DNA from 3 places in the Arthrobacter sp. K5 genome. Region 3 is predicted to be linked to each of the others. Evidence: riboswitches for the same ligand, from Rfam matches in the RefSeq annotation. Region 3 holds a riboswitch; each other region holds the start of a gene.
The links. Region 3 has a riboswitch for thiamine pyrophosphate ahead of thiC (phosphomethylpyrimidine synthase ThiC). Riboswitches for the same ligand answer to the same signal wherever they lie in the genome.
Positions count from the first base shown of each region.

Region 1: another riboswitch for thiamine pyrophosphate. It lies ahead of ABRP34_RS12330 (ECF transporter S component); the one in region 3 lies ahead of thiC (phosphomethylpyrimidine synthase ThiC).
Region 2: another riboswitch for thiamine pyrophosphate. It lies ahead of thiO (glycine oxidase ThiO); the one in region 3 lies ahead of thiC (phosphomethylpyrimidine synthase ThiC).

Region 1 covers NZ_CP159279.1:2,713,133-2,722,647, reverse strand. The annotation lists gene ABRP34_RS12345 (hypothetical protein) at 1-671, opposite strand, end outside; gene ABRP34_RS12340 (DUF4235 domain-containing protein) at 1,143-1,406, opposite strand; gene ABRP34_RS12335 (heme-degrading domain-containing protein) at 1,464-2,015, opposite strand; TPP riboswitch at 2,135-2,278, shown strand; gene ABRP34_RS12330 (ECF transporter S component) at 2,351-2,971, shown strand; gene ABRP34_RS12325 (ABC transporter ATP-binding protein) at 2,971-4,632, shown strand; gene ABRP34_RS12320 (energy-coupling factor transporter transmembrane component T) at 4,629-5,432, shown strand; gene ABRP34_RS12315 (GNAT family N-acetyltransferase) at 5,429-5,923, opposite strand; gene ABRP34_RS12310 (hypothetical protein) at 5,982-6,977, opposite strand; gene ABRP34_RS12305 (UDP-N-acetylglucosamine 1-carboxyvinyltransferase) at 7,216-8,739, shown strand; gene ABRP34_RS12300 (glutamate--cysteine ligase) at 8,892-9,515, shown strand, end outside.
Region 2 covers NZ_CP159279.1:1,468,731-1,478,245, forward strand. The annotation lists gene ABRP34_RS06520 (multicopper oxidase domain-containing protein) at 1-371, shown strand, start outside; gene moeB (molybdopterin-synthase adenylyltransferase MoeB) at 458-1,657, opposite strand; gene ABRP34_RS06530 (TetR/AcrR family transcriptional regulator) at 1,856-2,410, shown strand; gene ABRP34_RS06535 (DUF3107 domain-containing protein) at 2,467-2,691, shown strand; gene ABRP34_RS06540 (hypothetical protein) at 2,700-3,002, shown strand; gene ABRP34_RS06545 (4a-hydroxytetrahydrobiopterin dehydratase) at 2,999-3,682, opposite strand; gene ABRP34_RS06550 (thiazole synthase) at 3,746-4,540, opposite strand; gene thiS (sulfur carrier protein ThiS) at 4,546-4,782, opposite strand; gene thiO (glycine oxidase ThiO) at 4,817-6,067, opposite strand; TPP riboswitch at 6,061-6,180, opposite strand; gene thiE (thiamine phosphate synthase) at 6,208-6,909, shown strand; gene ABRP34_RS06570 (ferritin-like fold-containing protein) at 6,910-7,596, opposite strand; gene ABRP34_RS06575 (RNB domain-containing ribonuclease) at 7,638-9,161, shown strand; gene ABRP34_RS06580 (DEAD/DEAH box helicase) at 9,463-9,515, shown strand, end outside.
Region 3 covers NZ_CP159279.1:1,128,126-1,137,640, reverse strand. The annotation lists gene ABRP34_RS05075 (ammonium transporter) at 1-310, shown strand, start outside; gene ABRP34_RS05070 (P-II family nitrogen regulator) at 307-645, shown strand; gene ABRP34_RS05065 (glucose-6-phosphate dehydrogenase) at 711-2,099, opposite strand; gene ffh (signal recognition particle protein) at 2,184-3,764, shown strand; gene ABRP34_RS05055 (alpha/beta hydrolase) at 3,822-4,556, shown strand; gene thiC (phosphomethylpyrimidine synthase ThiC) at 4,630-6,489, opposite strand; TPP riboswitch at 6,485-6,592, opposite strand; gene ABRP34_RS05045 (amidohydrolase family protein) at 6,628-7,710, shown strand; gene ABRP34_RS05040 (VOC family protein) at 7,790-8,665, shown strand; gene ABRP34_RS05035 (hypothetical protein) at 8,760-9,194, shown strand; gene rpsP (30S ribosomal protein S16) at 9,388-9,515, shown strand, end outside.

The DNA.
Region 1 (9,515 bases), 1.6 Mb from region 3:
GGGGCGGCGGCCGGATCCCACTTCAGGAACGGGCCGATGTTGCTCTTCAGGGCCGTGGAGAAGTTGCCGACGGCGGGTGAAATGTCCTCGACGAGCTTGCCGTCGCCGGCGCCGTCGGTGTCGATGGTGATGGTGCCGTAGGGGTGCTGGAACGTCAGGGTGGCGTTGGCCGGTCCGCCCTTGACGACGATGCGCTGCCGCCCGAACACCACCTGGTCGCCTTCGGTGACCGTGTTGGCGAACGCTGCCTCCAGACCGAGGACCAGGACGGCGCGGCCTCCACCGGGAAGGGCCAGTTCCGAGCCGGCGAGCATGTAGAACGCCTCTTCCGGGAAGTTGTCCGGGAACGAAATGGGGGCGGTCTCGTCCGGGATGTCTCCGGGCAGGAAGCCGCAAAGCGGGTTTTCCGCGTCAAGGCAGAGCTCGACGCGGGTTTTGTTGCTGTCCTCGTACCAGGACGGGAAGCCATACTCGGTGTTGACGGGCCCGACGGCGGTCAGTCCGCCAGGGTTCTTCACCGTCACCTGTGTGGCGGCAAGCGATGTGCCGGCGCCGGTCGCGGCGAGCAGCACGGCCGTCGCGACAGCGATTCCGCGGCGGCGGGATGGGCGCGGGGCCCGATGTCGTGGGGTCAGGCGCTGGGCCGACAGGAAAGGTGGGATGGATACCATTTTTGTCTCCTCGAAAAGACGCTGATGGCATCCACCTAATGCGGCGTGGGTTGGAAAAACGTTCGGGTACGAGGTTGCAAAAACCTTGGAATCTAAGGTTTTTGGCGGCGGCGTGGGGGGACCCGTGGTGCTCCTGCCAAGGCCTTGCCAGCGCCGCCGCGGGCCGTGCCGGGGCTTGATGCCGGCGGCTGCGGGGGCACGTGACCGGCTGCCGCCGCAGGACGTGACCGGACCCGGCACCGCGGGTCTGCGGTGCCGGGTCCGGCTGTTGTGAGCCCGGCCGAGGTCATCAGCACTGCCGGGTTCAGAACATGTATAGATTGGCGTGCCGGGCTTGGAGAAACCCGGCAGGATGCCGAACCGGCCGGACCAGGCTCACCCTATGTTGGGGGGCTAAAGGGCCGGGACGATGTCCTGGCGCTGGACGATGTCCTGCGCTGGGAGATGCCTGGGTCTTGGCGAAGCTTGCCGCTAGACGATGTCCTGGGTCTTGGCGAAGCGGGTGATGGCCCGCTGGGTGCCACGGTTGGCCAGCACCTGGATCACCGCGCTCACGGAAGCGGAGACGAGGGCGAACGTCAGGGCTGTGCGCAGCGTGGTGGGGACGTCGTCCTTGTCACCCTTGGGGGGCTTCCGGCCCGTGACCTTTTCCCAGATGGTATCGACGGCCTTGGTGCCGGCGAACCCTGCCAGCAGGCTGATGCCGGTGCCAAGCAGCTTGATGAAGAAACTCATTGCGGAACTCCTCGCGTGATGAACACTGGTCTTTTCCTACCCTATCCGCATGAGGCGCTAGCCTAGCCGCATGGACCGGTGGATTTCCCGCAACGCCTGCACCACAAGGTCGTGGTCCGCCTTCTGCGGCAGCCCGGACACCGTGACCACGGCCACCGCTCCCACGTCCCGCACATAGATCGGGAAGGCTCCGCCGTGGGCAGCGTAGGTGGACTGGTCGAACCAGGCGTTGTCCTCGATCCGTCCCCCGCCGGCCCTGCCGCGCAGGCCTACCAGCAGTGAGGGCTCCTCATAGCGCACGGCAGTCCGCTGCTTGGCCCGCACCCAGCCCTCGTTGTCCGGAGTGGCTCCCTCGAGCGCAACGTGGAAGAGGACCTGTTCGCCTTTGGTGATGTCGATGGCAATGGGCAGGTTGTCCTCCTTGCCGCGTTCCACCAGTTCCAGGCCCAGCGCCAGTGCATCGTCCTTGCTGAACCTCGGGAACTGCAGTTCGGCGATTTCACCCTCGATCTGACCGATCAGGGCTTCCAGGGATCCCGCCGGCTGTTCCTCGGAGGCATCGGGGTCAAAGGCGGGCAGGGCAGTGCTGCCGGAGTCCTGTAGCGTCATGGCCCCAATGTACTCCGGACAGCTGTCCCGACGGCGCAGGAAAACTCCGGCATTGTGACAACGGCCCCGGGATTCCGGGACCTCCGAGGTGTAAACTGGACCGGCCCACAAGGGCAGATTTATCACGACAGGGGAGCGCCGCCGTCGGGATGCAAAGGCAACTGCCAGCGCAACCGCGGATGGGCGCTGAGAGTGCGGACCGCCGCAGACCCTCGAACCTGATCCGGCTAGTACCGGCGTAAGGGAGTCGAGTTCTCAAAGTGCCCGGCAGCAGGTGGCCCAGCCACCGGCAGCCGGGGGAACGCTTTCCCCTCCTGTTCCTCAGGAGGACCATCATGACAACTGCAGCAATCAAGAAAACCAGCTACAACTGGCGCGTGGCCGACATCGTCGTGGCAGCACTTATCGCCGTTGCCGGCGGCGTGATCTTCTGGGCCTGGTCCCAGGGGGCCAACCTCATCTCCACCCCCATCAACGCCGTCTACCCGCCGCTGACCGGCCTGTACGCCGGCGGCTGGATGATTCCGGCGGTCCTGGGCATGCTCATTATCCGCAAGCCCGGCGCGGCCCTGTTCTGCGAAACGGTGGCAGCCACGGGTGAACTTCTCATGGGCTCGCAGTACGGCACCACGGTGCTGATCTCCGGCGTCCTGCAGGGCCTGGGCGCGGAGCTCGTGTTCGCCGCCCTGGTGTACCGGAAGTTCAACCTCCCCGCATCGCTGCTGGCAGGCGCCGGTGCCGGGCTGTTCTGCGGCCTCAACGACTCCTTCGCACCGTGGGGCTGGAACATCGCCTACGCCGCAGGCGACAAGTTCGCGTACATCGTGTTCTGCGCCATCTCTGGCGCAGTCATCGCCGGTGCCCTGTCCTGGATCGCCACCCGGGGCCTGGCCAGGACCGGCGTGCTGAGCTCCTTCGCCTCCCGCAAGGCAGCCACGGAGCCCGTCTTCTCCTAATGCCCGGACAACACGACGGCGCGGTCCGCCCCGCCGCGGTACACGCCCGCGGGTGGGGCTGGCGCCACGCCGGCCGCACCAAACCTGCCGTCCACGCCCTGGACCTGGACATCCGCCCCGGCGAACGCGTCCTGCTGCTGGGCCCTTCCGGGGCAGGCAAGTCCACGCTGCTCCACGCCCTGGCCGGGGTGCTGGGGGACAGCGACGCGGGCAGCAGTACCGTGCACGGGACCCTGGACGCCGGGACCCTTGACACCGGGGCAGCGGACCGCGACGACCCGGATGAGAGCGGCGAGTTGCTCATCGACGGTGCGCCGCCGCGCGCGCAACGGGGCCGTGCCGGACTCATGCAGCAGGACCCGGAAACCCAGGTGGTGCTCTCCCGCCTGGGCGACGACGTCGCCTTCGGCGCCGAGAACCTCTCCGTGCCCCGCGACGAGATCTGGCGCCGCGTGCACGAGGCGCTGGACGACGTCGGACTGTCGCACCTGCCGCTGAACCACCCGACGTCGGCCCTGTCCGGCGGCCAGAAGCAGCGCCTGGCGCTCGCCGGCATACTGGCGATGCGTCCGGGACTCATTCTGCTGGACGAGCCGACCGCGAACCTCGACCCGGTCGGCGTCCTGGAGGTCCGGGACGCCGTGGGCCGCTGCCTCGACAAGACCGGGGCCACCCTGGTGGTGGTGGAGCACCGGGTCGCGGCCTGGAAAGATCTGGTGGACCGCATCGTGGTCATGCAGCCGGGGTCCGCAGCGAACGGTGCGGTGCTGATCGACGGGACGCCGGACGAGGTCCTCGAGCAGGCCCGCGGGATGCTTACCGCCGCCGGCGTCTGGGTCCCGGGCTACGTCCCCGAAACCCGGCGCCGCCTGGCTGTCCCCGGCATTGACGGCGGCCAGCTGCTGCTCGCCGCCGAAAAGCTCGCGGTGTCGCGGGAACGGCCCCGGCGCCGCGGCTTCCGCTCCGTACCGCCCGAGCCCGTACTGCGGGACGTCACGGCGCAGGTCCGGGCGGGGGAGGCGCTGACCGTCACGGGTCCCAACGGCGCCGGCAAGTCCACCTTTGCGCTGACGCTCGCCGGGCTGCTGCCTCCGGTGGACGGCAAGGTCTCCGCGACCGTTGAGTTGAGTGGCGGAGCAGGAATTGACCCTTTCAAGTGGAGGGCCGAGCAGCTGATCGCCCGGATCGGCACGGTGTTCCAGGAACCCGAGCACCAGTTCGTCACCGGCCGCGTCCTGGACGAGCTGCAGTTCGGGCCGCGCCATCTGGGCCACGGCGAGGACCGCGTTGACGAGCTGCTGGAGCGCCTTCGCCTCACGCATCTCGTGGACGCCAACCCGTACACGCTGTCCGGCGGGGAGAAACGCCGGCTGTCCGTGGCCACTGTCCTGGCCGCCCACCCGCAGGTGCTGGTCCTGGACGAGCCAACCTTCGGCCAGGATGCCAACACCTGGGCGGAGCTTGCCTCGTTCCTTTCTGAGCTGCTCGACGCCGGCACGGCGGTCGTGTCCGTCACGCACGACGAGGAGTTCACGCATGTGCTCGGCGGCACCGAGCTGCGGCTGGGCTCCGGCGGACGGCCCGAGCCGCGACCCGTGGAGCCCGGGCTCATTGTGCCCACTTCAGAAGCCGAACCAACGTCAGAACAGGCTGCGACATGAGGGAAGCACTGACACTCACCGGAAACCGGGCAGTGCTGACACGCGCCAATCCACTGGCCAAATTCGCCGCGGTCTTCCTGATCACCCTGGTGCTGGCGCTGTCCATCGACTGGATGTCCGCCTCGGTGGCGCTCGCGTGCGAGCTGCTGGTCTTTCCGCTGGCCGGGTTGACGTTTTCGCTGCTGTGGCAGCGCGGGTGGCCGCTGATCCTGGCTGCCGCTGTGGGCGGCTGGAGCACCTCCATCCTGGCGCCGGACAGCGGAAGGATACTGCTCGACGTCGGACTTTGGTCCATGAGCGAAGGTTCCCTTCAGCTGGGGCTGGGTTTTCTGCTGCGGGGCCTGGCCATCGCCCTGCCTGCGGTGCTGCTGATGAGCTGCACCGATCCCACGGACCTGGCGGACGCCCTCGCCCAGAAGGCGCGGCTTCCGCATCGTTTTGTGTTGGGGACCCTGGCCGCGATGCGGCTGGTCGGGCTGATGGCCGAGGAATGGCAGACCATCGGCATGGCCCGGCGCGCCCGCGGCGTCGGATCGCGCGGCAACCCGTGGCAGCGGATGCGGGCCACCCTCGGGCAGAGCTTCGGTCTCCTGGTCCAGGCCATCCGACGCGCCACCCGGCTTGCCGTGACCATGGAGGCCCGCGGATTCGGCGGGGCCAGCCGGACCTGGGCTCGCGTGTCCACCTTCAGTGTGCTGGACGTCTGGGTGGTGCTCGGCGGAGTGCTGATTGCCGTCGGTGCGGTGGCTGCCGCGCTGTGGGCCGGTACGTGGAACATGGTGTGGCTTGAGGGCTCCTAGCCCGCAGGCCGCGCCATCCGGACCTCGGGCAGCCCTTCCCAATCCTCGATCGTGTCCCTGGCGCCGGTGAAGTCGAAGCCGTTGCGCCGGTAGAAGGCCTGGGCGCGCGGGTTGTCCTCGGCCACCCACAGCGCGGCCGTTTCCTTCCCGATCGCGGCATCGAGCAGTTCCTGGCCCAGGCCCCTGCCATGGTGGGAGGCGAGGAGATAGATGCCCCAGAGTTCGGTCTGCTCCCGCACCCCGTCCTCGGGCGGAAACGAACCGGCAAACCCCACCAGCGTCCCGCCGTCGACCGCTACGTAATGGCGGCCCGCGTGCGGTCCGGCCAGGAGTTGCCGCCACATGGCCAGCCGCCCTTCCACGCCCTGCCTGGCCATAAAGCCCGGTGAAAGCAGGTGGGCATACGTTTCGCGCCAGCATTCCAGGTGGAGCCGAGCCAGGGCCTCAGCGTCTTCGGGTCCGGCCTGGCGGACACGGCAGGTGTGATTCATGCCGCCGAGTCTAATGTGCGCGGGTCCAATGTTCCGGATCTAACGTTCCCGGCCGGCCTCAGATGCAGGAGTGGTCGTGGTCGAAGCCGTCGGCCACGAACTGGGTGAGGACCACCCTGCCACCGGCGGTGAGGGGCGCCGCAGAACACATGCTGGCGGCCTCGCCGGCGGTGCGCGCCCCGGCTAGCCAGCTTGGCAGGGAGTAGAGGCTGCTGGCCGATCCCACTTCGCCCACGATCTGCCCCCACTGCCGGGCAGAGGAGTAGATGCCCACCCTGGCGCCGATGCTGTGGAAAAAGTCGGCCATGCCTTCGAGGTCCGCCCGGTTCGCGTTCCTGTCGCCTGACCAGCTGTTGCCCGTCTCCACGTCCAGCCACCAGAGGTACGTCCCAGGCTCGGCAATGGTGCGGAGGTAGGCGTCGTCGAAGGCCTTGGCGTACCCGTACATGTAGGCACACGCCGCGTCGTCCTGCCCCTGGCAGGTGCCGTACGGGTTGGCCACGACTTCGCCGCCGTACTCGTTGTTCGTCGGCCACCAGGAGCCGCGCAGCCCCGGGTTGGCCGTGTTCACGTAGAGCGCCAACCGCGGCTGGCCGGTCCCGCCGGCCGAGTCATCCGCCCAGTCAAGCTGCTGGTGGAGGCACGGGTTGGTAGTGTTCGCCAGACCGTTGTTGACCCCGACAATCGCGAACGCAGGGTCCTCAGGCAGGTCGCCGCTGCACTGCGGCCAGGAGACGTCATTGCCCAGCAGGGTTTCGTTGCCTGTTTCGTCGTCGCCAGGGGCTTCGTCGCCAGGCTGGGCGGAAGCGGACTGTGCCGGCTGCGGGGATGGCCGGGACGCGGGCGGTTGCGCCTGCGCGTCGCCCGTGGGAGCGGCGGAAGCCCGGGGCGAGGCCTCGGTGACGGTCGATTCGGGGGCCGGCGGCGCGCCGTCGTCGAGCCGCGGTCCCGGAACAAAACCCACGGCGGTGGCGACCATGAACGACAGCAGCGCTGAAGCCCGGCGCCCGGCCGGGCGCCTCCTGGTCAGCACAGCGGAGCTAAAAATGGACACGGCGGCCTCCCGTTCCCTTATGGCCGCAACAGGTACCGCTAGCTTGCTCCCGGTACGCGCCGAGGTCAAGGCGGGCGCAGGACGCTTGACGAAGCCGTGGGGCGCCTCCACGGATTCTGTCACACCCTCCGGACCGTTACCGTAAGTTTATGCATGTAACGGGTATATCAACGGCACTCCCCGGAAGATATCCGCATCTATGGCGACTAAATAACTCATACCTGATATATTTTTGTCCATGACTCAACAGACCGCTGAACACGTTGGCCTGCTGCTCCGCGACGCCCGCGGCCAGAAGGGGTGGACCCAGGGCCAGCTGGCCGCGGAACTTGGCACCAGCCAGAGCGCCGTGGCGCGCATGGAACAGGGCAAACAGAACCTAAGCCTGAAAATGATCCAGCGCCTGGAGACGATCTTCGGCCGCAGCATCGTCCAGCTCGGCAAACCCCAGATGACACACCTCCGCGTGGAAGGCGGCCGGACGCTTTCGGGCTCCGTTGAGGTCAACACCAGCAAGAACGCCGGGGTCGCCCTTTTGTGCGCCAGCCTCATCAACCGCGGCACCACGACGCTGCGCCGGCTGGCCCGCATCGAGGAAGTTAACCGCATCGTCGAGGTCCTGAGCAGCATCGGCGTCGAATGCACCTGGCTCAACGACAACGACCTCCGCCTGCGCCGCCCCGCGGACCTTGACCTGGCGTCCATGGACGTCGAGGCCGCGCGCCGGACCCGCAGCGTCATCATGCTCCTGGGCCCGCTGCTCGATGAGACGGACGAATACCGGCTGCCCTACGCCGGCGGCTGCGATCTGGGCATCCGCACCGTGGAGCCGCACATGCAGGCACTCCGCCAGTTCGGTCTCTCCGTGGAGGCCAGCTCGGGCTTCTACTCCGTGCAGGCACCCCCGACCGACGATCTCGACCGCTCCTTCGTGCTGACCGAACGCGGTGACACCGTGACTGAAAACGCCATCATGGCGGCTGCCCACCGCTGCGGCACCACGGTCATCCGCAACGCCAGCCCCAACTACATGGTCCAAGACCTCTGCTTCTACCTGCAGCGGCTGGGAGTGGAGATCGACGGCGTCGGGACCACCACGCTGAAGATCACCGGCAAGCCGACCATCGACGTCGACATCGAGTACTTCCCCTCGGAAGACCCCATCGAGGCGATGAGCCTGATCACCGCCGGCGTCGTCACCAACTCCGAGGTGACCATCCGCCGTGTTCCCATCGAATTCATGGAAATCGAGCTGGCCACGCTGGAGCAGATGGGCCAGCAGCTGGAGGTCTCCGGCGAGTACATGGCCCGCAACGGGCGCACCCGGCTGGTGGACGTGACCACCAAACCCTCCGAACTGCGTGCGCCCGAGGACAAGATCCACCCGATGCCGTTCCCCGGGCTGAACATCGACAACCTGCCGTTCTTCGCGGTGATCGCCGGCAACGCCGAGGGCCAGACCATGATCCACGACTGGGTCTACGAGAACCGCGCGATCTACCTGACGGAGCTGAACAAGCTGGGCGCGCGGGTGCAGCTGCTGGACCCGCACCGGATCTACGTCAACGGCCCTACCCGGTGGCGTGCCGCGGAGGTGGGCTGCCCGCCCGCGCTGCGTCCGGCTGCCTGCCTGCTGCTGGCCATGCTCGCGGCCCGCGGCGTGTCCGAGCTGCGCAACATCTACGTTATTGAGCGCGGTTACGAGGACCTCGCCGAGCGGCTCAACACCATCGGCGCCAAGATCGAGTACTTCCAGGACTGACCCCGCTTCTAGCGCGAACGGACACTTAAGCCCCATCAAGGAAGCGCGAACGAGCACTTAAGCCCCGCGACTGGCCGGTCAGGGGCCACAAGTGCCCGTTCGCGCTTCGTCATGTCGGGGACGTTTTCGCGGTGCTGGCGCACAATGTAGGCATGCGGACTTTTGGCGTGGAGGAAGAGCTCCTGATCGTTGATCCGGACAGCGGGGAACCGCTGGCGCTCGCCGATGCCCTGCTGGCGGGCCGCAAACTCGCCGCCGATGACGCCCCGGGCAAGCCCCGGTTGGTGAAGAAAAAGGCCGAAACCCAGTGCGACGACGAGATGGGCTTGAGCGCCGAACTCAAGCTTGAACAGATCGAGACCCAGACGCGTCCGTGCCTGGACCATGCCGAACTGCTGCGACAGATCCGTGCCGGCAGGGCATTGGCGGACGGCGCCGCACAGGCGCACGGTGCGCGGATTGCCGCCTTGGCCACGTCACCGCTGGCCCTCTCCAGCCACACGACGCCGGATCCGCGCTACGCCAGGATGCTGGAACGTTTCGGCCTGACCGCCCAGGAACAGCTGACCTGCGGCTTCCATGTCCACACGTTCATCGAATCCCCGGACGAAGGCGTGGCCGTGCTGGACAGAATCCGGGACAAACTGGCGGTCCTGATCGCGCTCAGCGCCAACTCGCCGTTCTGGAACGGCGTGCAAACCGGGTTCGAGAGCTACCGGACGCAGGCATGGAACCGCTGGCCGTCGTCGGGCCCGTCTGCCATTTACGGCAGTCTG
Region 2 (9,515 bases), 340 kb from region 3:
TGACCCGTATCCGTGCCCGCATGTCCAACGGAGGCACGGTCCAGCCCACCCTGCTGCGCCTGCTGAACGCCAACTATTTCCCGGTGAACGCCTACTTCACCGACTCGGCGGGCAGGCGCGTGGCGATGGCCGAGCTGATCTCCCACGACGGGCGCCCGTTCCGCGACACGTCCAGCCCGTCAGGCCCGGCACGGCCCATCTCCGAGACCGGCCCGCTGCGCACCAGCATCGTTAACTTTGGCGCAGCCGAACGGTACGACATGCTCCTGCGCCCGCCGGCGGCCGGCGACTACAAGCTGACCGTGGACCTGCTGGACTGGATCACCGGCAAGGTCCTGCACACCCGGCAGATCCCCGTCATCGCCCGGTGACAGCTGCACCGGTGACATTTACCGCGGTGACATGCACGGCGGTGACGGAGGGAGAACCCCCGCTGATCCCGGAGACCCCGCCGGGATCAGTAAACGGGTTTCTGTGGCTCCACATCCCTGACCCAGGCGAGGATGCCGCCGTCGAGATGGCTGACGCGCTGGTAACCGGCCTTCCGGGCGGCAGCCAGCACCGCTGCCGACCGCGTCCCGGCCTTGCAGTGGAACACGATGTCCTTATCCTGCGGCAGCTCGCCCCAGGCCTCGCCGGAAAGGATGCGCCCCTGCGGGATCAGCACGGAACCGTCGATCCGGACGATGTCGTACTCCCCCGCCTCGCGCACGTCCACGAGGTCGAAGTCCTTCAGCCCGGCCTGCCGCGAGGCCAGCATCGTGGCCAGCTGCGTTGCCGTCACACTGTGCTCGGTGTCGGTCGTTTCCGCCGGGGCGATGCCGCAGAAAGCCTCGTAATCGGTGAGCTCCGTGATCCGCGGCGCGTCCGGGTCCTTGGACACCCTGATCTCGCGCCAGCTGCCGCCCAGCGCGTCGTACAGCGCCACCCGGCCCAGCAGCGAACGCCCGACGCCGGTGATCAGCTTGACGGCCTCCGTCACCATAAGCGATCCGACCGCCGCGCACAGCATGCCGAACACGCCGCCTTCCCCGCACGACGGCACGGAACCGGCCGGCGGGGCTTCCGGGTAAAGGTCCCGGTACGTGGGGCCGTGCTGCTCCCAGAACACGCTGACCTGCCCGTCGAAGCGGAAGATCGATCCCCACACATACGGCTTGCCGAGGATGGCGGCGGCGTCATTGACCAGGTAGCGCGTGGCGAAGTTGTCCGCGCCGTCCAGTATGAGGTCGTAGCCGGAGAACAGCTCCAGGGCGTTGGAGGCATCGAGCCTGACGTTGTGCAGGCGCACGTCCACCAGCGGGTTCAGTTCCGCGATGGCGTCCCGGGCAGATTCGATCTTAGGACGGCCAACGTCGCTGACTCCGTGAATGATCTGCCGCTGCAGGTTGCTCAGGTCCACGGCGTCGTCGTCGACGATCCCGAGGGTGCCCACTCCGGCGGCGGCGAGGTAGAGCAGCGCCGGCGCCCCCAGTCCGCCCGCGCCGATGACCAGCACTCGCGCGTTCTTCAGCCGCCTTTGGCCGAGGGCGCCAATTTCGGGAATGATGAGGTGCCGGGAATACCGCTCCACCTCCTCGGTGGAAAGCCCGGGCGCGGGATCGACCAGGGGGCCCGGGAGCGTGCGGACTGTATTTGCGGTGGACGGAGAAGCCATACTTCAATGTATGCCTGAAGATACCGCGCGGTCATATTACCCCCGGGTAAAGTGAAGTTAACTGCAAAGGAAAGAAGGCCAACAGTGGTTCATCATGCACCGGTTGATCGAACTCAGGCCGCGCAATCCAATGCCGGCCCGGCCCGCGCCGCCGGACAGCGCTCCGCCAGGCTGCCGCGCGACGAACGGCGGGCCCAGCTGCTGGCCGCAGCCCAGGAGGTTTTTGTCGCCAACGGCTACCACGGCGCCGCGATGGACGAGATCGCCGAAACGGCGCACGTCAGCAAGCCCGTGCTCTACCAGCACTTTCCTTCGAAGCGGGAACTGTACCTCGCCCTGCTGGACAGCCACCTCGGGGCCCTGACCGAGCTCATGCTGGGCGCCCTGAACTCCACCACGGACAACAAAGAGCGCGTGCAGGCCGTCATGCGCGCGTACTACCGCTTCATTGACAGCGACGACCAGGCGCACCGGCTGGTGTTTGAGTCCGACCTGATCAACGACGCCGACGTCAGCTCGCGCCTGGAGACGTTCAACAAGACGTTCGCCAATGCCATTGCGCAGGTCATTGCGGAGGACACCAAGCTGCCCCTGCTGGAGGCCCAGCTGCTGGGCCGCGGGCTTGCAGGCATGGCACAGGTCAGCGCACGGTACTGGCTCGAAACGGACGGGAACCTCGACCTCGATGTGGCCAGCGACCTGATTTACCGTTTAGCTTGGCGCGGAATCTCTCGCTTCCCCAAAGAGACCTAGACTACAACTGAAACTACCTTTGAAATTTCAACCTTGACTGGCTGGGAGGCCTTGCTGTGGAAGTAAAGATCGGCATTCAGAACGTCGGCCGTGAAATTGTGCTGGAATCGGCTCAGGATGCTGACGCTGTGGCCAAAGTCGTGGCCGAGGCCATCGCCAAGGGCAGCGAGCTGCGCCTGAACGACGAGAAGGGCCGCCAGATCATCATCCCGGCCAACGTCCTGGGCTACGTCGAGATCGGCGCAGAGGAAGTGCGCCGGGTCGGCTTCGGCGCACTGTAGGCCGTCCAGTGCTGTCCCTCGTGATCGTGCTCCTGGTAACCGTTGCCGCCGGCTTCATCGTCTGGGCCAACGACCGGCGCCACACCAAGTACGGCATTCTCCTGCCGGCCGGCACCGCTGCGGTGGTGGGCATGCTGGCGTGGATCATCTGCATCTGGGCGGGGCTGGGCTACCAGCCGGGCCTCACCTGGCTGCCGTGGGTCCTTCCCATGGTGGCCGGGACGGCTGCCGCCCTGGCGGTGGCGGTCTACCTCGGCCGTGCCCGTGCCACACAGGACACCCAGCGGCTGACGGCAGCGCTGAAGATCTAGTTGCCCTCAGAGCCGGCAATGTCCGGCCCCTGGCCCTCCTCGGTGCACAGGCATAGCCGGTTCCCCTGGGCATCAGTGACCACCACCCAATTGGGTGCGTGGTCACTGTTTATTAAGGCCCCGGTGGCCGCCGTCTTCTCCAGGACGGATGCCGACTCGGCCTTTGAGCGGTGGACGTCCAGGTGCAGGCGGTTGTCGTTCGGCGTCGGGGTCTCCTGGAACCACACGCCCGGGCCGCGGCCGTACGGGTCCACGAGGTCCCCGAACCGGCCCTTCCGGTAACCGAGGGCGACGCGCCAGACCTCGGAGATCGCCGCCGCGTCGGCCGTGTCGATACCGATGTCCACCGACCGGTACAGGCCGGGCTGGGCCTCGGCGCCCGCCGCCGAGGCAGCCTCGCTGACGGAGGCCGCGGCCCGGGTGTCCCGTGTGGTTACCTCGCCGCCGACGTCGTGGGAACTGAACCGGATGAACACCCGGTTATAGCGCCAGTCCAGGTCCGGATGGTGGTCCATGTCCTCTGCCACACGCCCGACGGCGGCAATCAGCTCAAGCGCGGACGCCGCCGTCGGCGTTTTATAGACAGTGACCAGGCCGCCCAGCCTGTAGCGCCAGTCGGGAAGCCCTGCGAGCGCGTCGTCGATCTGGGCTCGGGTGAGAATGTCGTCTCTGGCGGCCACGGTGCACTCCTCGGAAGGACCTGTTGAGCCTGCCGCGCGCCGGGCCGGCAGAGGCGGCCGGACCTAGAGGAATTCCGCCCGGCCCTCCATGGCCGACGACGCCAGGGCATGCTCACGGCGCGGGATCCGCCCGGCCGCACGCGCCAGCCTACCGGCGTTGACGGCGTGTTTGAAGGCCTCGGCCATGAGTGCAGGGTTCTGCGCGCGGGTGACCGCGGTAGCCAGCAGCACGGCGTCGCAGCCCAGCTCCATGGCCAGTGCCGCGTCAGAGGCCGTGCCGATCCCCGCATCCAGGACCACCGGAACGGAGGCCCTCGACACGATCAGCTCGATGTTGTGCGGATTGAGGATACCCAGGCCCGTGCCGATCGGTGCCCCCAGCGGCATGACGGCCGAGGCTCCCAGGTTTTCGAGCCGGAGCGCCAGAACGGGGTCGTCGTTGGTGTAGGCGAAGACCTTGAAGCCGCGGTTGACCAACTGCTCGGTGGCGTCCACCAGCTCCACGGCGTCAGGCAGCAGCGTGTGCTCGTCAGCGATGACCTCGAGCTTGACCCAGTCGGTCTCCAGCGCCTCACGGGCCAACTCGGCCGTCATGACAGCCTCCCGGGCCGTGAAGCAGCCGGCAGTGTTGGGGAGCACGCGGATGTTGTGGTCCACCAGCAGCTGGAAGAGCGAGCCTGTTTCGGCCGGCGAATAGCGCCGCATCGCAACTGTGGTCAGCTGGGTGCCGGACGCGACCAGCGCTGAGCCGAGACCGTCCAGGCTCGGAGCGCCTCCGGTGCCCATGATGAGCCGCGAGGTCAGCTCCACCCCGTCAATGACAAGGCTGTCTGCTGTTCCAATCAGTGTTTCTGCCATCGTGCTCATCCTCCCTGGACTGCCGTGACTAGTTCGATCTCATCGCCCTCGGCGAGGGCGGTGCTGTGCCACTGGCTGCGCGGCACGACGGCTGCATTGCGCGCCACCGCCACACCCAGTCGCTGGCCGTCGGCGGCCTGCCCGTTGGCGGACAGGCGGCGTCCCGTGACCTGGCTGACGAGCGAGGTGACCGAGGCGCCCTCGCCTACTTCCTGTTCAATACCGTTCAGAGTGATGTTCATGCTGGTTCCTTGTTCGGGTCAAATGTGACGCAGGTCAATGTGAGAGTGCAGCGGACGCTCCCACCGGGTCCTCGAGCCCGGCGGAAAACCGGCCCGGCCGGAACGCGGCCCAGCGCGGATCCGCGATCCCGTCCATGAGCTGGCGGCAGATCGCTGCGGCCGCCGGGGTCAGCAGGACGCCGTGGCGGAAGAAGCCGGTGGCGATGATGAGGCCGGCTACGTCCGTCCCGGGCGCCTGCCCGCGGGCCGGCACCCGGCCAAGCAGCGGCGCGTTGTCCGGTGTTCCCGGCCGCGCCCGTGCGGTGGCTTCGAGCAGCTCGAGCTCGGCGACCGCCGGCAGCAGGACCTGCGCATCGCGCAGCAGCTGGTAGACACCGCCGGCGCTGGTGCCCGGCACCCCGTCCTCGCGCTGGGTGGCGCCAATCACCACCGTGCCGTCCTGGCGGGGCACGATGTAGACCGGAACGCCCCGCACCATGCCGCGGACCGTTGCGGTGAGCAGGGGCCGCAGGTGTGCGGGGACCCTGAGCCTGAGGATGTCTCCGTAGACCGGGCGCAGCGGCAGGTGCAGGCCTTCCGGGAGGTTCTGCAGCCGCGCCGCGGCCAGGCCGCTGGCCACCACGGTCTCGGCCGCCCTGACGGACCCGCCTCCGGCCAGCCGGACCCCGCAGACCCGCCCGCCGTCCCAGAGCAGGCCGGCGGCGTGCTCCCGCACCGCGTATCCCCCCGCCGCCGCAATCTCCTGGCCATGGCCGGCCAGCCCGTCGGCGATCGCCCGGACGAGCCTTCGCGGATCCACCTGGTGGTCCGCAGGGATATCCAGGGCGCAGGAGATCGCGGGGCTGATCAGCGGCTCCCGGGAACGTGCCTCGCGGATGGTCAGCGGTTCAACCTCCAGGCCGTGGGTCCGCTGCACGTCCCGCAGGTCCATCAGGGCGCGGCGGTCGGCGGGATCGGCACCCACGGCAAGTGTCGGCGTCGTCAGGTACCCGGCGTCCTCGCCGGCGGTGAGGGTGGCGGCAAACTCCGGCCATCCGGCGGAGGACTCCAGCATCAGTTCCAGGAGCCCTTCCTCCTGGTAATGCAGTTCGCTGACCGGAGCGAGCATCCCGGCCGCGGCCCAGCTTGCGCCGCTGCCGGGGGCTTCGTCGATGAGCACCACCGAGCGGCCGGAGCGCCGTGCCTCCCAGGCGATGCCGTGGCCCACCACACCGCCGCCGATGACGGCCACATCTGCCTCAAGACTCGTGGCGGCACATTCTTCGCCGTTTGTGCCAGGGTTCATGCATAATCCTTCCCTACGCCGGTACTAACCGGATCAGGTCAAGCGGTCGGCTCTGACGCCCTCTCAGCCCTGCGCCTTTTATGACAGCAGTAACGGCTCCCGCGGTACCTGCCCAGTTTAGAGGAACTAAGGTGGTTGCCATGACCCAGCACTCTGCCCACACCGCCGCCCGCCTGTACCTCTGCACCGACGCCCGCAAGGACCGCGGGGACTTCGCGGACTTCGTGGACGCGGCGTTTGCCGGCGGCGTGGACATCATCCAGCTGCGGGACAAGAGCATCGAGGCGGCCGAGGAACTCGAGCTGCTGGAAGTCGTCCACGCCGCCGCCCGCAGGCACGGCCGGCTGTGGGCGGTGAACGACCGCGCCGACATCGCGTCCATCGCCGGTGCACCGGTCTTCCACATCGGCCAGAAGGACCTGCCGCTCCGCGCCGCCCGGAAGCTGCTGCACGATGCCACCGTGATCGGACTGTCCACCCACAGCACGGATCAGGTGGATGCCGCCATCGGCGCCGCCCACGGTCGCAGCGGCCTGGACTATTTCTGTGTGGGCCCGCTCTGGGCCACGCCCACGAAGCCTGGGCGCGCCGCCGTCGGGCTCGACCTTGTGCGCTACGCGGCGGAGGCTGTCCGCACCGCGAACGAGGAACGGGTCGGCGGCCTGCTGCTGCCCTGGTTCGCGATCGGCGGGATCGACCGCACGAACGTGGAGCAGGTCCTGGCGGCCGGAGCCAGCCGGATCGTCGTCGTCCGCGCCATCACCGATGCGGCAGACCCGACAGCCGCCGCCGCGGAACTGCTCGACGCCCTCGACGCAACGGCGCCGGCGGCCATCTCCTAGCTATCCGCTCAGTCCCAGCTGCACCATCCGCCGGGAATGGTTGTCCGCGACTTCGGCGGTGATGCCCCGCATCAGCTCCCGTGCGGTGGCGTCCGTGGCGCCGGGCTCCGCCTCGACGAACAGCTCGCCAAGAAAGGCGTGCTCGTGGCCCACGCGCTGGGCCTGCGTGACTGCTTCACCCAGGAGGCGGCGGCCCCACAGCGCGAGCCTGGACGCGAGCCGGGGGTCGTCCGCCAGCGCTCCCTTGAGCCGCTCCCGGAGGACGCCCGTGGCTTCTTCCGACGACTGGATCTGCTGGATGAGCTCGCGCGTTCCGGGATCCACGAACCGGGCCACCGCGCGGTAGAAATCGGCGGACACAGTGTCCACCACATAGGCCTTCATCAGGGATTCGTACCAGTCCGCCGGACGGGTACGTTCGTGGAAGTGGTCCACGGCCGACTGGAACGGCAGCATCGCATTTTCGACGTCGACGCCCATCTCAGCCAGCTTGGCGCTCACCAGTTCGTAGTGCTCGAATTCAATGACCGCAATCCTGCCGATCACGGCCCGGTCATGCAGCGTGGGTGAGTAGCGGGCGTCGGAGGAGAGCCGTTCGAACGCGGACAATTCGCCATACGCCATCACGCCGAAAAGGTCTGCGACGAAACGGTCGTAGCGAGCGGTGTCAGCCGAGGATGTGCCCATAATCCAAGACTAACGGCGCAATTCGGGCTAACCTGATTTTCGTGTCACATCATCGTCTGTCGCCCAGCGTCCACGAGCAGACCAACGCGCTCGCGAACGCCCTGAGCGCACTGCGGACGGAGCTGGAGCTACCGGGGGACTTCCCCGAGGACGTTCTCAAGGAAGCCGAAGCCGCCGTGGCGGACCGGCAGTTTCCGGACCTGGACCTGACCGGGGTGGAATTCCTGACCATCGATCCGCCGTCGTCCACCGATCTGGACCAGGCACTGTTCATCGAACGCCGCGGCGAGGGCTACCGGATCCTCTACGCCATTGCCGACGTACCGTCCTTCGTGCGGCCGGGCGGCGCGCTCGATGCCGAGACCCGCCGCCGCGGGCAGACTTTCTACGCGCCGGACGGCCGGATACCGCTGCATCCCGAGGTGATCAGCGAGAACGCCGGCAGCCTGCTGGCCGGACAGCTGTGCTCCGCCTTCGTCTGGGACTTCGAGCTCGACGCCGCCGCCGAGGTGGTGTCCGTGGTGGTGCGCCGGGCCACCGTGCGCAGCCGAGCCAAGCTCAACTACAGGGGCGTCCAGGCGGACCTGGATGCCGGAACCGCCCCTCCCATGCTGCAGCTGTTGCGCGAGGTGGGGCGCAAGCGCGTGGACCTGGAGCGGGCCCGCGGCGGGGCCAGCCTGAACATGCCGGAACAGGAGATTGTTCAGCTTCCCGACGGCGGCTACCGGATCGTGGCGGTCCCCCAGCTTCCGGTGGAGGACTGGAACGCCCAGATTTCGCTCATGACCGGGATGGCCGCCGCTTCGCTGATGCTCAATGGCAAGGTGGGGATCCTGCGCACCATGCCGGCCCCGGATGAACGCTCGCTCAGCCACTTCAAGCGCCAGACAGCCGCGCTGGGCAAACCCTGGGACGGGCAGGAAAGCTACGGCGAGTACCTGCGCACCCTCGACCCCACCGACCACCGGCAACTGGCCATCCTCCATTCGGCCGGCATGCTCTTCCGCGGCGCCGCGTACACGCATTTCGACGGAACCGTCCCGGAGGTCGCCGTCCAGTCAGCCATCGGCACGGCGTACGCCCACACCACCGCGCCGCTGCGCCGGCTCGTGGACCGGTTTGTCCTGGTCATCTGCGAGGCACTGAGCAACAACCAGCCCGTGCCTGCCTGGGCCCGGGAGGCGCTCCCCTCGCTGCCCGAAATCATGGCGTACTCGGACCAGCTGGCGGCGAGGATGGAACGCCTTGCCCTGGACACCGTCGAAGCCGCGCTGCTGATCAACCACATCGGACAGGAGTTCGATGCCGTGGTGATCTCCGGGTCAAAGCCCGCCAAAAACGGGAAAGGGAACGGGAACGGCGCCGGAAATGGGAACGGCAACAACGGTAAAGGCCTCAACGGCAAGGGAACCAACGGGTCCGGCCCCTCTGGCGTGGTCCAGATCGCCGAACCGGCGGTGACGGCCAGGTGTGCGGGCGAAATGGAGCCCGGCACCAGGGTCCGCGTCCGGCTCATCTCCTCGGACATCGCCACCAGGGAGGTCCACCTCGAGCTCGTCGGCTGATCCGCTCCTGCGCCGACGCGGGCCCCTGCCGCGGCGTGAGTCAAGGAAAACACGGGTTTGCCAGTAGACTGGGTGGGTAGTAATGGATGCCCGGTCGTTGATTTCCTCGATTTGAATTCAACAAGCCCGCCCCTACGCGATCTTGAGTACCACCCGCCGGTCCCCAGTGCCGGCAATTAGATAGCCCGCGATCGGCTTCCACTGGAATTGCTTGCGCGCCTGAGCGTGCTCCGGAACGGCCCCCGTGCCCGCCCCGTTGAGCAGGCGGCGCCAATGCCTAAATGAATAAGGAAACTCCCCTGTGAGTGAATTGCATACCCACCAGCTGCTCTCCGACGACACCGGCACCGAGAC
Region 3 (9,515 bases):
CCAGCTCTGGGCTCAGCTGGCAGCAGCGGGAATCTCCATCGCTTACTCGGCCATCCTGACCGCGATCATCGCAGTGGCCATCCACAAGACCATGGGCTTCCGGGTCTCCCAGGAGCAGGAAGCCGTGGGTGTGGACCTCAGCCTGCACGCAGAAACCGCCTACGAGTTCGGCGTCGGCGGCCACGGCGGCAGCTTCCAGCCCCTGCATGAGCTGATCACCGGCCAGACCAGCGGCACCGACACGGCACCCGCAGGCAGCGACGGCAAGAAGACAGAAGCAGCAACAGGTAAGGAAAGCGTGGGGGCATGAAACTGATTACAGCAATCGTTCGTCCGGAGAAGCTCGAATCGATCCGCGAAGGGCTGGAGGCCTACGGCGTCCAGGGCCTGACGGTCAGCGCGGCCAGCGGCTACGGCCGGCAGCGCGGTTACACCGAGGTTTACCGCGGCGCCGAATACAACGTGGACCTGCTGCCCAAGATCCGCGTTGAGGTGCTGGCCACGGACGAACAGGCTGACGACATCCTGGATGTCATCATCGCCAGCTCCAACACGGGCCGCGCCGGCGACGGCAAGGTCTGGACTGTCGATGTTTTCGAAGCAGTGCGGGTGCGGACGGGTGAACGCGGCGTAGCCGCCATCTAGCCAGCACCTCCAGCCCAACGCAGCGCGAGGGCCGGTCACCGAAACGGTGACCGGCCCTCTGCGTGTTAAGCCTCTTTCGGGGCGGCCCCGCCGGAACCTGCCCGGTATTCCTCCAGCGGAACTTTGCCTGCTGCCCAGGCAGCCAGTACCGGCTCGACGATCCGCCAGCATTCCTCCGCGGTGTCGCCCCTCACGGAGAGCAGCGGGTCTCCGGTCAGGACGCCCTCCAGGACTTCGCCGTAGGGCAGCAGCTCGGAGGCGTTGAGTTCGGCCACGAGCGCGGCGCGGTCCAGGCGGAAGATATCCCCGGGACCGTTGACGTCGACGTCGAGTTCCAATGTGTCGGGACCGAAGCCGATCCGGAGCGTGTTGGGCGTGTCCCTGCCGGTGAAGCCTGCGGGCAGGTGCGGGACCGGCCGGAAGGTGACCACAGCCTCCTTGCGCTTGGCCCCGAGGGCCTTGCCGGAGCGGAGGATGAACGGCACGTTCTTCCAGCGCCAGTTGGCGATGCCCACGTGCACTTCGGCGAGGGTCTCGGTGTTCCGGTCCGGATCCACGCCCTCCTCCGCGGTGTAATCGGGGACGTCCCTGCCTTTGAGGCTTCCCGCCAGGTAGCGCGCCCGCCGGGTGCTGTCCGTGTACGGCGGCTTGATGCTGCTGGCCCGCAGGACGGTGGCTATGGCGTCGCGGAGGTCGCGCTCGCCGATGGTGGCCGGCGGCTCAATGGCCAGCAGCGCCATGATCTGCAGCAGGTGGCTCTGGATCATGTCGCGCAGTGCGCCCGCGCCGTCGTAGTAGCGCGCCCGGCCCTCCAGCGCCAGGTCCTCCTCGAAGATGATTTCCACTTTGGCGATGTGGTCGCGGTTCCAGACCGGCTCCAGGAAATTGTTGGCGAACCGGAGTCCCAGAATGTTCAGGACGGTGGCCTTGCCCAGGAAATGGTCCACCCGGTGGATATGGTCCTCCGGGACCAGGGTCAGGAGCGTCTTGTTGAGTTCACGGGCGGACTCCTCGCCGGAGCCGAAGGGCTTTTCCATCACCAGGCGGGTGCCGGCGGGGACCTGCTCGGGCCGCAGGATTTCGCAGGCCTTCTGGCTGACCTGCGGCGGCAGGGCGAAGTAGACAGCAACCGGGCCCTCGAGGTCGGCCAGGAGCTGCGCGAGCGGGCCGTCCGCGGTGACGTCGGCCTGATGGTATTCCGTGGACTTTGCCGTGGCCGTCAGCGCCTCCTTGCCGGCGCCGTCAGCTGTTTCGGCGGCCGCATCGAAGGCGGTGTGCACGCGTTCCCGCCACTGGTCCCGTGACCACGGATCCGAACCGGCCCCCACGAGCTTTAGGCCGGTGGCGCGGCCGGTGGCCACCAGCCTGGCCAGGCCGGGCAGGAGGAGCCGGCCGGTCAGATCACCGGAGGCGCCGAGGATGAGCAGGGTTTTTACAGTCGTTTGGCTCGTCACCCTGCCAGCATGCCACCTTGCAGGCGTGACTTGATACCCTAGATAGTCGAGTCCCGTTCATCCACTGAAAGAAGTGCACGGCGCGTGTTCAATTCACTCTCTGACCGGTTGACAGCAACCTTCAAGAACCTTCGCGGCAAGGGCCGCCTCACCGAGGCAGATGTCGACGCCACAGTCCGCGAGATCCGGCGCGCCCTGCTGGATGCGGATGTTGCCGTCCCCGTGGTCCGGGAATTCACCGGGCAGGTCCGTGAGCGCGCGCTTGGCGCCGAAGTCTCCGGAGCCCTGAACCCCAGCCAGCAGATCGTGAAGATCGTCAACGAGGAGCTTGTCGAGATCCTCGGCGGCGAGACGCGGCGCATCCGGATGGCCAAGACCGGCCCCACCATCATCATGCTCGCCGGCCTCCAGGGCGCCGGCAAGACCACCCTGGCCGGAAAGCTCGCCAAGTGGATGAAGGCGCAGGGCCACAGCCCCATCCTGGTGGCCTGTGACCTCCAGCGTCCCAACGCCGTGACGCAGCTGCAGGTTGTGGGCCAGCGCGCGGGCGTTCCCGTCTTCGCGCCGCACCCGGGCGCCACCTCAGAACTGGCCCACCCGGCCGGCGACCCCGTCGCCGTCGCACGCTCCGGCGTCGAGGAAGCGCGCCAGAAGCTGCACGACGTCGTCATCGTGGACACCGCCGGCCGCCTCGGCGTCGACGCCGACATGATGGAGCAGGCACGCCAGATCCGCCGGGCCATTGTCCCCAACGAAGTCCTCTTCGTGATCGACTCGATGATCGGCCAGGACGCCGTCAACACGGCGACCGCCTTCGACGAAGGCGTGAACTTCACCGGCATCGTGCTGTCAAAGCTCGACGGCGACGCTCGCGGCGGTGCCGCGCTGTCCGTTTCGTCGGTCACCGGCAAACCCGTGATGTTCGCCTCGACCGGTGAAAGCCTGGACGACTTCGAACTGTTCCACCCGGACCGGATGGCTTCGCGCATCCTGGACATGGGTGACGTCCTGTCCCTCATTGAGCAGGCTGAAAAGTCCTGGGACAAGGATGAAGCAGCCCGGATGGCGAAGAAATTCGCCGACCAGGAGGACTTCACGCTTGACGACTTCCTCGCGCAGATGCAGCAGATCCGCAAAATGGGCTCCATGAAGAAGATGCTCATGATGATGCCCGGCGCGCAGAACATCCGGCAGCAGCTGGAGCAGTTCGACGAGCGCGAGATCGACCGGGTGGAGGCCATTGTCCGCTCGATGACCCCGCACGAGCGGGTGGCACCCAAGATCATCAACGGGTCCCGCCGGGCCCGCATCGCCCGCGGCTCGGGCGTGCACGTGTCCGAGGTCAACGGGCTGCTGGAACGCTTCGCCCAGGCACAGAAGATGATGAAGAAGATGGCCCAGGGCGGCGGCATGCCGGGGATGCCCGGGATGCCCGGCATGGGTGCCGGCGGTGCCCGCAAGGGCGGCAAGAACGCGCCCAAGAAAAAGGCCCGTTCCGGCAACCCTGCCAAGGCGGCGCAGGAGCTTCGCGAAGCGGAGGCCAGGCGGGCGGGGGCTTCCAAGGCGGTGCCCACCGGAGCAGCCTTCGGCCAGCAGTCGGGCGACTTCGATCCGTCCCAGCTGAACCTGCCCAAGGGCTTCGACAAGTTCATGGGCGGCAAGTAGGGGCGCACGGTCATGTCGGCCGGCGCCGATGTCAGACCGCTGCCATAAGGTTGGGTCATGTATAAGCAGCGGGTAGTGTTCGTCCACGGTGCCGGGAATTTCGGCTCCGCGGCGTGGCCGCGCCAGCACGGCATGGCCCTGCAGTACGACGCCCTGTTTCTGCGGCGCCACGGCTTTGACACGGAGGCCGAACCGCTGGAGACCGACTTCGCCGAGGACGCCCGCATTGTGCTGCGGTCCCTGGCCGACGACGGTCGCGGGGCTGCCGGGGGCCACGTGGTGGCGCATTCGCAGGGCGCCATCGCCGCCATGATGGCCGCCGTCGAACGCCCGGACCTGGTCTTCTCGCTGGCGCTCGTGGAACCGGCCTGCCTGTCGCTCACCGCCGACTTGCCCGCCACGGCCGCGCACCGCGCCCTGATGGAGCCGCTGTTCGAGGTCAGGCACCAGCTCGGCGACGACGACTACGAACGTGAGTTTTTGCGCCGCGCCTTCGCGGCGGACACCCCGGAGCCCAGTACCCCCGAGGCGAAGCGGGCTGCGCGCAGGCTGCGGCTGCAGGCGCCCCCGTGGCAGGCACCGCTGCAGATCGTGCCGGGCGTTCCCACCCTGGTTCTCACCGGCGGCTGGGAGCCGCTGTACGAGGAAATCGCCGGCTACCTGCAGGAGACGGGCGCCCTGCACCGCATCGCTGCGGGCGGGCACCGGCCCAACGATTCACCGGAAGGCGACCGTTACATCAGGTCGTTCATCGCCGAGGTCAGCCGGCGCCAGCATCCCCAAGCGTCCTGATGAACACTTCGTCCTGACGGACCCCCGTCCGGCCAGCCCCCAATACCAGCCGGACAGGGATTTCCGGGAGCCGTCAGTTGCGGGCTGACTCCGGAAGCCGCAGCTCGGGCAGGTACACCTTTCCGCCCGCAGCGAGGAATTCCTGGCTCTTCTCGCGCATGCCCTCCGCCATCTCGGCGAGTGCGGCCTGAGCCTCGGCTGAGCCGTACTCGTTCCGGATGTCCTGGCTGATCCTCATGGAGCAGAACTTCGGCCCGCACATCGAACAGAAATGCGCTGTCTTGGCCGGTTCAGCCGGCAGCGTCTCATCGTGGAAGGACTCGGCCGTCACCGGGTCCAGCGACAGCGCGAACTGGTCGCGCCACCGGAACTCGAACCGGGCCTTGGACAGTGCATCGTCCCGCTCGTTCGCGCCGGGGTGCCCCTTGGCAAGGTCGGCCGCGTGGGCGGCGATCTTGTAGGTGATGACGCCGGTCTTTACGTCGTCCTTGTTCGGCAGGCCCAGGTGTTCCTTGGGCGTGACGTAGCACAGCATCGCCGTGCCGTACCGGGCGATTTCGGTGGCGCCGATCGCCGAGGTGATGTGGTCGTAGCCGGGGGCCACGTCCGTGACCAGCGGGCCCAGCGTGTAGAAAGGCGCACCCTTGCAAAGCTCCTGCTGGCGCTCAACGTTCTCACGCACCAGGTGGAACGGGATGTGCCCCGGCCCTTCCACCATGACCTGCACGTCGTACTCCCAGGCCCGCTGGGTCAGCTCAGCCAGGGTGTCCAGTTCGGCGAACTGCGCGGCGTCGTTGGCGTCCGCCGTCGAGCCGGGCCGGAGACCGTCGCCCAGCGAGAAGGCGACGTCGTACTTGGCGAAGATCTCGCACAGCTCGTCAAAGTGGGTGTACAGGAAGTTTTCCTGGTGGTGGGCCAGGCACCAGCCGGCCATGATCGACCCGCCGCGGGAAACGATGCCGGTGACGCGGTTCGCCGTGAGCGGCACGTACCGCAGCAGCACGCCGGCGTGGATGGTCATGTAGTCCACGCCCTGTTCGCACTGTTCGATGACGGTGTCGCGGAAGATTTCCCAGGTGAGGGCGTTCGCTTCGCCGTTGACCTTTTCCAGGGCCTGGTAGATCGGCACCGTGCCGATCGGCACGGGGGAGTTGCGGATGAGCCACTCACGCGTGGTGTGGATGTCGTCGCCCGTGGACAGGTCCATGACCGTGTCCGCGCCCCACTGGGTGGCCCACTGCAGCTTGTCCACCTCCTCCGCGATGGAGCTGGTGACAGCCGAGTTGCCGATGTTGGCGTTGATCTTCACCAGGAACGCCTTGCCGATGATCATCGGCTCGGACTCCGGGTGGTTGATGTTGGTGGGGATGATGGCCTGTCCGGCGGCGAGTTCGCTGCGGACCAGTTCCACATCGCAGTTTTCGCGGAGGGCCACGAAGCGCATTTCGGGGGTGATGATGCCCTGCCGCGCGTAATGCATCTGCGTCACGGTCTTGCCTTCCGCCGCACGGCGGGGCACCGGCCTGGCGCCCTTCCACTCGGCGGAAGCCGCGCCGCGGCGCACGGCTGATTTGCCGTCGTCGAGCAGGTTCCGTTCACGTCCCTCGTACGTTTCCGTGTCTGCCCGTGCCGCAATCCATTCCGCCCGGAACGGCGCGAGGCCCACCACGGGGTCGCTGCCCGGACCCGCCGTGCGGTAAACCCGCAGCGGGGCGTTCTGCTCACCGTTCGGTGAAGGCTCCAGGGCGATTTCCGTTACCGGAACCCGCAGGCCGTCCCCCTCCAGATACGCCAGTGAATGGGATTTCAGCGACTGCGTGACACTGCCGGCAGCATCACCGGTGGCTTCACTTTGGGCTGCATTGTTTTGGGCTGCATTGTTTTGGGCTGCATTGTTTTGGGCAGGGCTCAGCTGTGATTTCTGGGTGCTCAATGTACTGCTCACTTCCTTCGCCGGCATTACCCGGACAGGTTCAACGGTCGCAGGCTGCACCAGCCTGATCTCAGCCCCTGCAGGGGCACCCGTGTGGTCGTAGACGAAGCTACCACAGCTTCGGCTTAGGCTGGAGTCATGGCTCACATCATCGAATTCAGCGGACCCGTGCTCACTGCTCCGGACGAGGAACGCCGCGGGCTCTGGGCCGTGGACGGGAAGCTGACGTTCAATCCTCCGGGCCAACGGCCGGACGCCGTCCTGGACGGCTGGGTCCTGCCCGGGTTCGCGGACGCCCACTGCCACATCGGACTGGGCCCGGGCGGTCCTGTGGACGACGACGTGGCGTACCGCCAGGCCATGACGGACCGCAACGCCGGCACGCTCCTTGTCCGGGACGCCGGGGCCGTCAGCGACACCCGCTGGCTGCAGCAGCGGTCCGACACGCCGCGGATCATCAGGGCGGGCCGGCATGTGGCCCGGTCCCGCCGGTATTTGAGGAACTTCGCGGTGGAAGTCGAGCCGGAGGGCCTTGTGGAGGCGGTGCGCAAGCAGGCGAGGGAAGGGGACGGCTGGGTCAAGCTGGTGGGTGACTGGATCGACCGGACCGCCGGCGACCTCACGCCCTCGTTCCCCGCCGCGGCCGTGCGGGACGCCGTCCGCGCCGCCCACGACGAGGGGGCCAGGGTCACGGCGCACTGTTTCGGCGAGGACACCCTGGATGACATGCTGGCCGCCGGCATCGATTGCATCGAGCACGCCACGGGCCTGCTGCCCCGGCACATTCCGCGGTTCGTCGAGCAGCAGGTGCCGATCGTGCCGACGCTCATCAACATCGCCACCTTCCCGGACATCGCCGCCCAGGCCGAGCCGAAGTTCCCGCGGTATGCGGAGCACATGCGCGCACTGTGGGCCCGCCGTCGCGAGCGTGTCCTTGAGGCCTACGCGGCCGGCGTCGAAATCTACGCGGGAACAGATGCCGGCAGTGTGATCCGCCACGGCCGCATCGCGGACGAAATCCTCGAACTTCACGCCGCCGGGCTTCCGGCGGCAGCGGCGCTTGACGCGGCCTGCTGGCGCGCGCGCCGCTGGCTCGGGGCCGAGGGACTGGCGGAAGGCGCGGCCGCGGACGTGGTGGTCTGCCGGGAAGACCCCCGAGCCGTGCCGGAGACCATCCGCAGCCTCACGAATGTGGTGCTCCGCGGAAAGATCGTGCATTAGGAATAAATTGAAGCTTCAAGTAATTTAGAGATGTAGAGGCCGCCGAAATCCGGTGGTCCGGACATTTCGGGAGTATTCAATGACAGCAGCAGACAGCAGCCAGGACTTGCTTCCTGCCGACCTCACCATGGGCACCGTCATGCTCAAAGTGGGCGACATGAAGCTCATGACCGATTACTACCAGCGCGCCCTCGGCCTCGACGTCGTCGCCGAGCAGGACGGCGGCCTCTACCTCGGCCGCCTCGCGACGCCGCTGGTGCACCTTGCTCCCGCGCCCGGCCTCAACATTCCCGGCCGGGGCGAAGCCGGCCTCTTCCACACGGCGCTCCTGTTCGAAGGCCAGTCCTCGCTGGCCGCCACCGTTGCCAGCGCCGCCCAGTATGAACCGCAGTCCTTCGTGGGCAGCGCCGACCACCTGGTGAGCGAGGCGTTTTACTTCACCGATCCGGAGGGCAACGGGATCGAACTCTACTGGGACCGGCCGCGTGAGGCCTGGTCGTGGGACGGCAGCAACGTGGTCATGGACAGCCTGGCGCTGCCGCCGCAGAAGTACCTCCAGGACCACCTCACGCAGGAGTCCGTGGAAGGCCAGCGCGGCACCGGCGCGGGGGTGGGGCACGTCCACCTGCAGGTGGGTGACGTCCAGTCCGCCCACGACTTCTACGTCGGCACCCTGGGATTCGAAAAGACGGCCGGCTGGCACGGCCAGGCACTCTTCGTGTCCGCCGGCGGCTACCACCACCACATGGCCATGAACGTCTGGAACAGCCGGGGCGCAGGCCCGCGCCGGGACACCCTGGGCCTTGGCGAGGTCCTCATCGAGGTCCCCTCGGGGGACGACGTCGGCGCCCTCGCCGACCGCCTCAAAGTCGCCGGAGTCGAATCGCACCACACCGGCTCCGAGCTCCGGTTCGAGGATCCGTGGCGCAACCGCCTCCGCGTGGCCGTGCGCTAAGCCCGGCGGACCCGGTTGGGTTAGGCTGACATTCGAAGGGCCCCGGCACCGCCGACGCCGGGGCATCCACCGCCGACGGAATGAGAATGAATCCATGGGCTTCGCCGAAGTGTTTGTTGCCACCCACAATGACGCCCTCAAGCGGGCAGGGGCGCTGGAAGGCGGCGCCGCTGCCGGAGACGGCATCCGGATCGCCGGCATCACTGATTTTGAGATCGAACAGCTCGGCGACCTTGCCGGTGCCGCGGTGCACGCCGCGGGCGCGGACTATGAACTGGCCATGGTGGACGTGGCCAGCGATTCACTTCTGGGCGTGCCGGCGGCGATGGTCCGGGCCCTGGCCGAGCTTCTCACCTACGAATCCGAGGGTGAGGGCAACGTCCTGGATGAGGTGGCCGAGCGCTGGGCCGCCGAGGATGACATGCCCTTTGGTGCGGGAGAAGCGAAGACCTACGTCCAGCAGCTGGCAGAGCTTGCCGCCACCGTCGACGAGGGCAGCAGGACCGGCCTCTATGTCTGGTCTTCCTAGCGCGCAATAAGCCTCCGTCCGCATGTCAAGTCGAAATAACGCGGACGATCTGGCACAATAGACAGGTACTCGATCTGCGTGGCCCCTCTCTCCGCGTCTGGATCCTGTCCTTTTCGAACCCCCAAGTACGGCCCGCCCCACGGGTGCAGAACGCGGGTTCAACCCCGTTTCAGAAACAGGAGTGACCACAAAAGTGGCCGTAAAGATTCGCCTTAAGCGCTTCGGTAAGATGCGCGCACCGTACTATCGCATCGTTGTCGCCGATTCACGCACCAAGCGTGATGGCCGTGCCATCGAAGAGATCGGCAAGTACCACCCCAC